One region of the Gordonibacter massiliensis (ex Traore et al. 2017) genome, then DNA from elsewhere that is predicted to be linked to it. Evidence: predicted binding sites of a transcription regulator. Region 1 holds the regulator's gene; the other holds the start of a gene.
What was found. The regulator LexA, encoded in region 1, represses DNA repair genes until DNA is damaged. The targets are predictions, from matches to a motif close to CNAACANNTGTTNG.
Positions count from the first base shown of each region.

Region 2: a site for LexA is predicted at 3,321-3,334, ahead of HCH03_RS01445 (sodium:solute symporter family protein). Genes of this name have one in related genera too.

Region 1 is NZ_JAASIO010000012.1:98,562-103,981, reverse strand. It holds gene HCH03_RS12750 (hypothetical protein) at 349-681, opposite strand; gene lexA (transcriptional repressor LexA) at 796-1,434, shown strand; gene hflX (GTPase HflX) at 1,664-2,980, opposite strand; gene HCH03_RS12735 (LL-diaminopimelate aminotransferase) at 3,205-4,362, opposite strand; gene dapF (diaminopimelate epimerase) at 4,465-5,382, opposite strand; gene miaA (tRNA (adenosine(37)-N6)-dimethylallyltransferase MiaA) at 5,412-5,420, opposite strand, start outside.
Region 2 is NZ_JAASIO010000001.1:361,105-366,524, reverse strand. It holds gene HCH03_RS01455 (YdcF family protein) at 1-795, opposite strand, end outside; gene HCH03_RS01450 (hypothetical protein) at 1,124-1,645, shown strand; gene HCH03_RS01445 (sodium:solute symporter family protein) at 1,657-3,201, opposite strand; gene HCH03_RS01440 (phenylacetate--CoA ligase family protein) at 4,025-5,260, opposite strand.

The DNA.
Region 1 (5,420 bases):
TTCGAACGGATCGATGAGATGGTTCGAATAGGGGATGAAAACGCGAGGAACGATAACGAAAGCGCACCCGATGCGTATCTGACATGATATGCGGGTGCCCGAAGGCTTTCGTTAGTGCTTCATGTTCCTTGTCTCCCTATCGCATGCGCCTTGACGTGGATGCCATACCATGACGCGGATGTCGCTGCCAGCGTCGAACGACCTTGCGGCTCATGCTCGACGTTTAACGCAGTTTATCACAAGCGCCCTGCCTGCGAAGCAACGTTTGGATGAAAACGGGCGCTCCCGGGGTGGCGGGAGCGCCCTGCAGCCACAGAAACGCAGCATCTGTGGGTATCGAAACGGCCGTTACAGGCCGACGAACATGCTCGCAAGCGCCAAGGCGGAGAAGACGCAACCGGCGATGGCCGCCTGCCACGGCCTTACGCGACCGTAAGCGCAGCCGCCTATGCTGCCGAAGCGGAAGGCGTGCGCCGTTCGGGAGGCTTCCGCGTAACGCGACGTGGAGGCCGCCCGAGCGGAAACGTCGCGGATCGCATCGCGCTCCGGATACGCGAGGGCGCGTCGGGAGGCGCGCCCGGGAAACTCGATGATAGCCCCCGTGCTCATGGGCGCGTAATCGAATTCCGGCTGCAGAGCCGATGTGCCATCGGTGGCGCACCGCACCTCGAAATTCTTCATCTTTCTGCCTCCTAGCCCTTGCGTAGAACCTTTGTTCGCATATATAATAGAGCGAACAAAGGTTCATGTCAATATGAAATTAAAACATTTGTTCGCCAAGGGAAAGGACGGGGCATGTCCGAAAAAGTGACGAAGCGCCAGAAGGCAGTGCTCGACTGCATCGAGGAGTGCATTCGCGAGAAGGGCTACGGCCCCACCGTGCGCGAGGTCTGCCAGAGCCTGGGCCTTTCCTCCCCCTCGACGGTTCACGTGCATCTCAAAGCGCTCGAAGACAAGGGGCTCATCAAACGCGATCCCCTCAAGTCGCGCTCCATCGCGCTCACCTATCCGTTGGATAACGTGGAAAGCCCTTCCAACGTCATCCAGCCCAGCTTCAACAAGGTGGTGAACGTGCCGCTTGTGGGCAACGTGGCGGCCGGCTCCCCCATCCTCGCCGAGGAGAACATCACCGACACCATCTCGCTGCCTACCGACATCGTGGGCGACGCGCCGTCGTTCTTGCTGTCGGTACGCGGCGAATCGATGATCGAGGCGGGCATCAACGACGGCGACTACGTGGTGGTGAAGGAGCAGCCCGTCGCCAACAACGGCGACATCGTCGTGGCCATCATCGACGACGGCGCGACGGTCAAGCGGTTCTACAAGGAGTCGGACCACATCCGCCTTCAGCCGGAGAATTCCACGATGGATCCCATCATCACCACCGACTGCTCCATCGCAGGCAAGGTGGTCGCGGTGTTCCGCCGCCTGTAAAGGCCGTCGGGACCGTAGCGAGGAAAGCCTTTCTTTCTCTCACGCACGGCAAGAGGCTGGGCATGCTGGTCCCCGCTGGGTGCGAGTTGCTGCCCGCCCGGTGCAGTAAGGCTTAGAGTCGAAAAATCAAGCGGCGAACGCACGGTGCGCTCGCCGCTTGATCGTTTTTACCGCCCGGTTTCGTGCCGGGCAGGCAGCAACCCGCCCTTGCGAGTGACTTAGAGTAACTCTAAGAGCGCTCGATCGAGAACGGACGGAACAGTCCGGCATAGGAAGGCGCCGCGAGCATGACGATGTGCGTGCCGCCCTCCTCGTGCGTTTCGGACAGGATATGGCATCGCTCGTGCGCGACGGACACCAAATCGCCGCGCCCGTAGGGCACGAGAACGTCCAAATGCTCGTCATGCGCCGAGGCCAAGCGGGCGATATGGTCCACCAGCTCGCCGATGCCCTCCCCTGTCGCCGCCGACACGAATTGCGCCTGCGATTGGCGCGCCTCGAGCGCGGCAAGATGTTCCTCGTCCAACAGGTCGCACTTGTTGAACACGAGCACGCGTCGGAGGTCCTGCGCGCCGATCTGCCCGAGCACGTCCTCTACGGCCCGTATCTGCGCCTCGTACTCGTCGGAAGACGCATCGACGACGTGCAACACGAGGTCGGCCCCCGTTATCTCGTCAAGCGTCGACTTGAACGCCTCGATCAGGGTGGTGGGGAGTTTCTGGATGAAGCCAACCGTGTCGGTGATGGTTATCTCGCGACCCTCGGGCAGCACGAACTTGCGCGTGGTGGAGTCCAAGGTTGCGAACAGCTTGTCGTAGGCGAGCACGTCGGCGTTCGTCAGGCGGTTGAGCAGGCTCGACTTTCCCGCGTTCGTGTAGCCGGCCAGCGCGACCTTGAACATGCCGCTTTCGTAGCGGCTCTCGCGCTGCACGGCGCGCACGTCGGCCAGGTGCTTGAGCTCGCGCTTGATGGACGTGATGCGCTTGCGGACCATGCGGCGGTCGACCTCAAGCTGGCTTTCGCCCTCGCCGAAGCGCGACCCCACGCCGCCGCCCATACGGTTCGAGGCCAGGTGAGCCCACATACCGCGCAAGCGCGGCAGCAGGTACTCGTTCTGGGCGAGGCGCACCTGCAGGCGGCCTTCCCTGCTGGTGGCGTGCAGCGCGAAGATGTCCAGGATGAGCGCCGTGCGGTCGATGACCTTCACGTCCTTGCCCACCACCTTCTCGAGGTTCGACTGCTGCGAGGGGCTCAACTCGTCGTCGAACACGACGAGGTCGGCGGCATGGGCGCGCGCCAACTCCGCCACCTCCTCGGCCTTGCCGGATCCGACGAACGTGCGCGGATTCGGGGCGTCGAGCTTCTGGGTCGTGGTCGCCACGACGTTGGCGCCCGCCGTGTCGACGAGCCGTTCGAGCTCGGCCAGCGACGATGCGAGCGGCCAGGAAACGCCGGGGCGGTCGACGCCCACGAGGACGGCGCGCTCGCGACGCTCTTCGGAAACAGGGGTCATCCCCCGCGTGATAACGGATTCGAATTCGGACATGGAGCCAACCTTTCAACGCATCGAGGCACGCGGCGGGAAGCGGCGTGCGGGAACAGTCAGATTGCCTTTCGCCGCGATGGCGAATCGGCCGTTAGATCACGAACATAGCTGGCTGCATGCTGGTTGCTCCGTCCTCGAACTGCAATAAGGCGCGCAGGCGGTAGCGTCTGCGCGCCTATCATAGCATATTCGCCGGCGCCGCCGAAAACAGGCGGGATACGGCGCTACATCGCTTCCTTGATGCGCCGCACCGCTTCGAGCAGCCGGTCGTCGGGCGTGGTGAGCGAGATGCGGACGAAGCCCTCGCCGTCCGGACCGTAGCCCGAGCCCGGCGTGACGATGACGTGGGCCTGCTCCAACAGCTTCGTGGCGAACGACGCCGACGTCTCGCCCTGCGGAACCTTCGCCCATACGTAGATGGTGGCCTTCGGCGCCGTGCATTCCACGCCGATGGCGTGCAACGCGTCCACCACGAGGTCGCGTCGGCGCTGGTAGAGAGCGCACAGGTCGGCAATGCAGCGTTGGTCGCCCGTCAAGGCGGCGATACCCGCATCCTGCACGGCCGTGAACTGCCCCGAGTCCAGGTTGTTCTTCACTGTGCCGAGCGCTCCCACCGCCGTCGCGTTGCCGCAGGCGAAGGCGATGCGCCAACCGGTCATGTTGTAGGACTTCGACAGGCTGAAGAACTCGATGCAGCATTCCCTAGCGCGAGGCCGCTCCAAGATTGAGGGCGCCGCGTACCCGTCGAAGCAGATGTCGCAGTAGGCGTTGTCGTGCGCGAGCAGGATGTCGTGCTCGATGCAGAAGTCGATGGCGGCATCGAAGTACTCCTCGGTCGCGCAGGCGCCCGTGGGGTTGTTCGGATAGCCCAGGAACATGATCTTCGCCTTGGAGAGCACCTCGGCGGGAACGTCGGCGAACTCGGCGAGGAAGCCGTTCTCCTCCCGCATGGGCATGAAGTACGTGTTGGCGCTCATGAGCGTGGCGCCGCCGGAGTACACCGGGTAGCCGATGGACGGAGCCAGCACGTAGTCGCCGGGATCGACGAAGGCGGTGTGCAGGTGCGCGATGCCCTCCTTGCTGCCGATGAGCGCGAGCACCTCGGTCTTCGGATCGAGTTCCACGCCGAAGCGGTTTTGCATCCACAAGGCGGCCGCCGTGCGGAACGCGGGCGATCCGGCGTAGTCGGGGTACTGGTGGTTCTCCGGCTTGCGGATGGCCTCGGCCATGGCGTCCACGATATGCGCCGGCGTGGGCAGGTCGGGGTCCCCGATGCCGAGCGAGATGACGTCGACCCCCTGCGCTTTCAGCGCATCGCGCTTCGCGTCGATCTGCGCGAACAGGTACGGAGCCATATGGTCGAGGCAGGAAGCGGTTTTCACGGAAAGATCCTTTCAGGAGTGGCGGGCAAGGCGGTTGGATCCATTTGCGGAAGCCAGGGGTTCAGCAAACGGGCGGCAGCGGACCGCTTCGAGCGGGAGCGGCTAGAGCTCCACGGTGCCGCGGTACACCTCGACGGCGGGCCCCGTCATGTGTACATGGTCGTCGTCGCCCCAGACGATGCGCAGCGTGCCGCCGCGCAGGCGCAGGTCGTTCTCGCAACCGGCCCGTCCCGTGAGCGAGGCGGCCACGTTCACCGCGCAGGCGCCCGTGCCGCAGGCGAGCGTCCCTCCGCAGCCGCGCTCGAACACGCGCATCTCGATGCCCTTCTCCCCCACGGTCGCGAACTCGATGTTCGCTCGCTCGGGGAACGCGGGGCAACGCTCGAAGAAGGCTCCGATCTTGTCCAGATCAAGCGTGGCGAGGCGCTTGTCGGCGGATGGGAACAGCGCGTCGGGAAACGATTCCCAATCGTCGACGAAGCAGACGGCGTGCGGGTTGCCCATGGAGACGCACGTGAAGGAGAACGCTCCCCACGGCGATTCGACCGGCAGCTCGCGCACGAAGGCGACGCCCTTCGCGCTTCGGGCGTTCGCCTGCGCGGCCACAGGGACCGAAGCGGGATCGAGCACCGGACGCCCCATATCGACCGTGGCCAGCGTCATGCTGCCATCGGCGTCGACCTCGAAGCGGATCGGCTTGGGACCTGAAAGCGTGTCGGCTGTGAGGCGCTTTTCGCTTGCGGGCACGTAACCCCGATCTACCAGGTACTTCGCGAAGCAGCGCACACCGTTGCCGCACATCTGCGACAGGCTGCCGTCGGCGTTGAGGTAATGCATGTACGCGGCGCAGGCGGGATCGTCCGAGGGCCGTATGAGGACGACGCCGTCGGCGCCGATGCCGAAATGCCGGTCGCACAGGAATCTGACCTGATCGTCGGTCAGCTCGATGTCGCGCGAAAAGTCGTCTACGAACACGAAATCGTTGCCGGTGCCGTGCAGCTTGGCGAAATGCAGTTCCATGGGGCTTGCGCGCCTCTCCTTCGTAACGTTCAGCCGTT
Region 2 (5,420 bases), on a different contig from region 1:
CGTGACCACGGCGGCGCGGTAGGCGTTCGCGCCCGAACGCGCGTCCATGATGGCCTTGGAGTTGCGCAGGTTCTCCATGGTGGTGGCGGATCGATCCTCCATGATCACCGCGTCGGCCGGCACGCCGCGCTCTTCCACCAGGTAGTCGCGCATGGCCCGAGCCTCCGAAACCTGCTCGTCGGCGCCCTGCCCGCCCGATGCCACGATAAGCGCGCGGCTGCCGCCCGCCTTCCACAGCTCGACCCCCTTGTCGAGTCGAGCCGCCAGAAGCGGCGTGGGCTTCGTGCCCGATAGGCCCGCACCGTGCACGACGATGTAATCGTAGTCGAGGCGTTTGGGCAGGCGCCGGTACAGCCACGAGTACAGCAGCAGCGCCGCGAACGTGAACGCCACATACGAGCCTTCCATAACCACCAACAGGGACAGCAGCAAAACGAGCGGCGAGGCCTGCAACATCACGAACACCGGCATGGCTACGCACACCGCCACGATAAACAGGGCGAACAGCCCCGGCAGCACGTGCGCGAGCGAGAAGCCCTCGCGCTTCACCACCACAACGGCGTTGGCGAACAGGAACACGACCAACGCCACCGTGCCGAACGGGATCGCAGCCAGGCCCAAGAGCACGAGTCCCGGAGCGTCGAACTGAACGGATAGGCCGTAGAACGCGAACAGGCACAGCAACAGGAAGTACAGCGCGTTGCGGAACTGCCGCGGCTCCTTGCGGTAATTCCGCACGAACAGGAAGCCGAACACCAGCGCGGGAAAGTATATGGCAACGAGCTGGAAGACCATGCGAGCGCTTTCGAAAAGAGGCGTGACGATATCACCCGACAGTATAGCGTTCGCGCACCGCTGTCACAAAATTGTTCTTTTAACACCAACAAGGAGAAACGCACGTGCATTCCTCTTTGTCGAAGCGCATACTGTGGGGAAGAAGCCATCGGTCCAACCAACAGAGGTGATAGCCATGCCCCTCAGCCGCAGCCGATCGAACCGCAGTCCCTTCGCTAGCCCCGCAACGGTATTCGGAACCTTTCTGTTGCTTGCCTCGTTTTGCCTGATAGGCGTGCTCATCGCCGGATGCGCGAGCAACGCGCCGAAGGAGCAGGCACCCAACAGCATGCCAACCGCATCCGACCGACCGATCGAGGCGCCCGAGACGAACGACGAGAGCGCCACCACGTCGAACAATGACGACGCTCCGTCTTCGACGGGCCCGAACACCATCGACGATCAGTACGTGCAAGCGAAAAAAACGTCCGAGCATGTGACTCCACGTCTGGACGACGGCTCGCGGCCGACCGAAGCCGACGGTCCGCGCGTAGGGGACCGCAGCAGTGTCTCTATCATCGTACAAGCGAACACACGATCCGAAGAGCTGGCCGACTCCATGACCGCGACTCTCGTCGACGAAGGCTACGACGTGCGCCACGTTACGTCTTTCGACTATCCAGTGGCGCTCGTCGTGTATCGAGGCGAATCGCTGGCTGCCGACGCATTCGCCATCGCCGAGGAACTGGGCATCGAGTGGGTGGAGGAAGCGGCACCCAACAAATACAACCAATTCGACAGCGACATCCTCGTTGCCGTGGCCCCCATCAACATGTACTCGCGCGAACTGCTGGTGTGGCCGACGCTCTAATCAAGCGTGCTTTACTCGTCCTCTTCTTCCAACTCCATCTCGTATTCGCGGTCGATGGCGCCCTCCACGTGCGGCGGGTCGACCTCGAAGTCCACGCGCTTGGTGACCAGGCTCACCAGCGGCACCACAACCAGCGACAGCACCATGGCGATGGCGCCGCAGTTGATGGGGCTGGCGATGAACGGCGTGCCCACGAAGCCCGAAATCATGTTGCCCGTGGTCAGGCCCACGCCCACGATGAAGCTGGCCCACACGGCCGGACGCGAGATGCGCTTGGAGAACAGCCCCCAGAAGAACGGGCCAAGGAACGAGCCGGCCAGCGCGCCCCACGAGATGGACATGAGCTGCGCGATGAACGTGATCGACGAGTTGTACTGCACGAGCGCCAGCACGGCTGAGATCACGATGAACACCACCAGCAGCACGCGCATGTAGGAGAGCTGCTTCTTCTCGCTCATGTTCTTCACCAGGTTGTCCTTGATGAGGTCGAGCGTGAGCGTGGACGACGACGTGAGCACGAGCGACGACAGCGTGGACATGGACGCGCTCAGCACCAGCACGATGACGATGCCGATGAGCAGGTCAGGCAGCGTGGATAGCATGGTGGGGATGATGGAGTCGTACACCGGCGTGCCAGCGGCGGTCATCTCCACCTGGCCGCCGTACAGCCGCCCGAAACCGCCCAGGAAGTAGCTGCCGCCCGCCACGATCATGGCGAACACCGTGGAGATGATGGCGCCCTGCTTGATGGCCGGGCCGCTCTTGATGGCGTAGAACTTCTGCACCATCTGAGGCAGGCCCCACGTGCCCAGGCTGGTGAGGATGATGACGCCGATGAGGTCGGGCAGGTTCGGCCCGAAGAAGCTCACGAAGGGCCCGGCCATCTCGGAGCCTTCGGCCGGGATGAGCGAGAGCGTGGTGATGGCCTCGGTAAAGCCGCCGTTGTTCACCAGCACCGCCACGATCACGGCCACGATGCCCAACAGCATGACGATACCCTGGATGAAGTCGTTCATGACGGTGGCCATGTAGCCGCCCAGCACCACGTAGATGCACGTGATGACGGCCATGCCGATGACGCACCACTCGTACGGCAGCCCGAACGCCATGCCGAACAGGCGCGACAGGCCGTTGTACACGCTGGCCGTGTACGGGATGAGAAACACGAAGATGATGGCCGCGGCCGCGATGCGCAAACCCTTCGACTGGTAGCGCGCACCGAAGAACTCGGGCATCGTGGACGCGCCCAGGCGGTGCGTCATCTCACGCGTGCGCGGGCCGAGCACCCACCAGGCCAGCAAGCTGCCCAGGATGGCGTTGCCGATGCCGATCCACGTGGCGGCCACGCCGTACTTCCAGCCGAACTGGCCGGCGTAGCCCACGAAAATGACGGCGGAGAAGTAGCTCGTGCCGAACGCGAACGCCGAAAGCCACGGCCCCACGTTGCGCCCGCCCAGGATGAAGCCGTCGACGGTGCCGGTGTGTCGTCGGCAGTAAATGCCCACGCCCACCGCCACGCCCACGAAAATGAGCACCATGCATATCTTTTCGATCATCGGAATTTCCTATCGTCTCAAGCGGGCCTCTCCGAGCTGCCCGCGTGCCAATGAGTTTCGGAACCTCTTCGCCTTGACGGGTTTCATCTGAAACACTTGTCGCCGCATACTACAATATGAGAACAAATGTTTCACGTGAAACAACGCGCCGGGAACAGGCCCGCGCGGTGGCGCACATGACTCTGCCGGCTGCGGGCGCGCCATGTCGGAATCCGACACGTCGCAGCACCACGGGCAAACCCATGTGCTAGAGGTATCGGTAGGAATAGTAAGGAAGGGCCCGGTAGGCTGAAGCCTCGTTGGACGAAGCCGCCCGACCCGAGGCGAACGTCGCCAACGACTCGGAAGACCGGGGAGCGAAGGACCTCCAAGCGGCCGCAACGGCCAGCTCGAAGCGCCAGCGCTGCTCAACGGCCATATGTCCCTTCGCGGAATTCATGCGCATACTTTACCACAGTGGAGCATCGGCACAAGGCAAAAAGTAAGCAAAATAGCCCGCTAGCGAACGGACGCTTCATGTGAAGCATTCGAAAACCGCTTTCGGCATCGGCGAAGGCGTGGATAAAATTTGGACTTGTGGCATGTTTGGGAGGCGTTTCTCGCATCCGCCGGCTTTTGCGACCGATAAAAGCCCAGGTCGCAATTTCTTAGCAAACGGGGGAATTGCCATAGGTTGCGATTTTGTCCATGATGATTGCACTCATATATCATTGAGTTCACGCTCACACCGCTGGATGGCGACAGCGACATACCCGTCATGAAGCACGAGCGCCCGTCGCCTTTGGAGGGCGACGGGCGCTCGAATGCTTGTTGGATGGCGCTTTTAGTAGCGGTTGTCGAAGATGCGCTGGGTCTTCTTCTCGGAGCGGGGCAGCTCGCCGATGGCTACGCCCTTGGCAACGGGCGTGCAGCCGATCTTGCCCTTGAAGATGAAAGCCAGTTCCTCCTCCACACGCTTCTTGTCCTCGCCGGTGGCTTCGGTCTCGAAGAACACCGTGAGTATGTCCTTGCCGAACAGGTGGTCGATCATCACCTGGTACTCCGACGAGGCGCCGTCGGTGAACCGGATGACCTCCTCGATCTGCGCGGGGAACATGTTGACGCCCTTCACCTTCACCATGTCGTCGGTGCGGCCGATGAGGATGTCGATGCGCGGATGGTGCGAGCCGCAGGCGCAATCGCCCGGCAGGATGCGCGTGAGGTCGTGCGTGCGGTAGCGGATGAGCGGCGCGCCCTGCTTGCGCAGCGTGGTGATGACCAGCTCGCCCGATTCGCCGTCGGGCACGTTCTTGCCCGTCTTGGGGTCGACGATCTCGCAGTACACGTAGTCGTCCCAGATGTGCATGCCGTTGTGCTCGTCGCACGAGATGCCGATGCCGGGGCCGTACACCTCGGTCAGGCCGTAGATGTCGTACAGCTCCACGCCCAGCTCGTCGGCGATGCGCTTGCGCATCTTGTCGCCCCAGCGCTCGGAGCCGATGACGCCCTTGCGCAGGCAGATCTTGTCGCCGATGCCCTGCTCGGCGATGGCCTCGGCCAAAAGCAGCGCGTAGGAGCTGGTGGCGCACAGCACGGTGGACTTCAGGTCCTGCATCATGCGCAGCTGCTTCTCGGTGTTGCCCGGCCCCATGGGGATGGCCATGGCGCCCAGGCGCTCGGCACCCAGTTGGAAGCCGATGCCCGCCGTCCACAGGCCGTAGCCCGGCGTGATCTGGATGCGATCGCGGTTCGTGATGCCCGCCATCTCATAGCAGCGCGCGAATTGGATGGCCCAGTCGGTAACGTCCTGCTGCGTGTAGGGGATGATGACCGGCGTGCCCGTGGTGCCCGAGGACGAGTGGATGCGCACGACGTCCTCGTCGGGCACGGCCTGCAGGCCCAGCGGGTACACGCGGCGCAGGTCGTCCTTCTCGGAAAACGGCAGCTTCTCGAAGTCTTCCTGGGATTGCACGTCGGCAAGGTCGATGCCCTCGAACTTCATGGCGTAGAACGGCGAGCGTTCTTTCAGGGTCTTGAACTGGTCTTTGATAAGCGTGAACTGATCGTTGGTGATCTGCATGGGAGTATCCTCTTCTCAGACGATGATCTTCTACCGGGTACGAAAATGCTTCAAGCCCGCGAACGCGAGTCTTGAAGCTAAAGCCATCGCCCCGCCGAAACCACGGCTGGGGAGGAGAGAATGTCGGATGCGTGTTCCATGCGTCCATTTTAGGCGAACG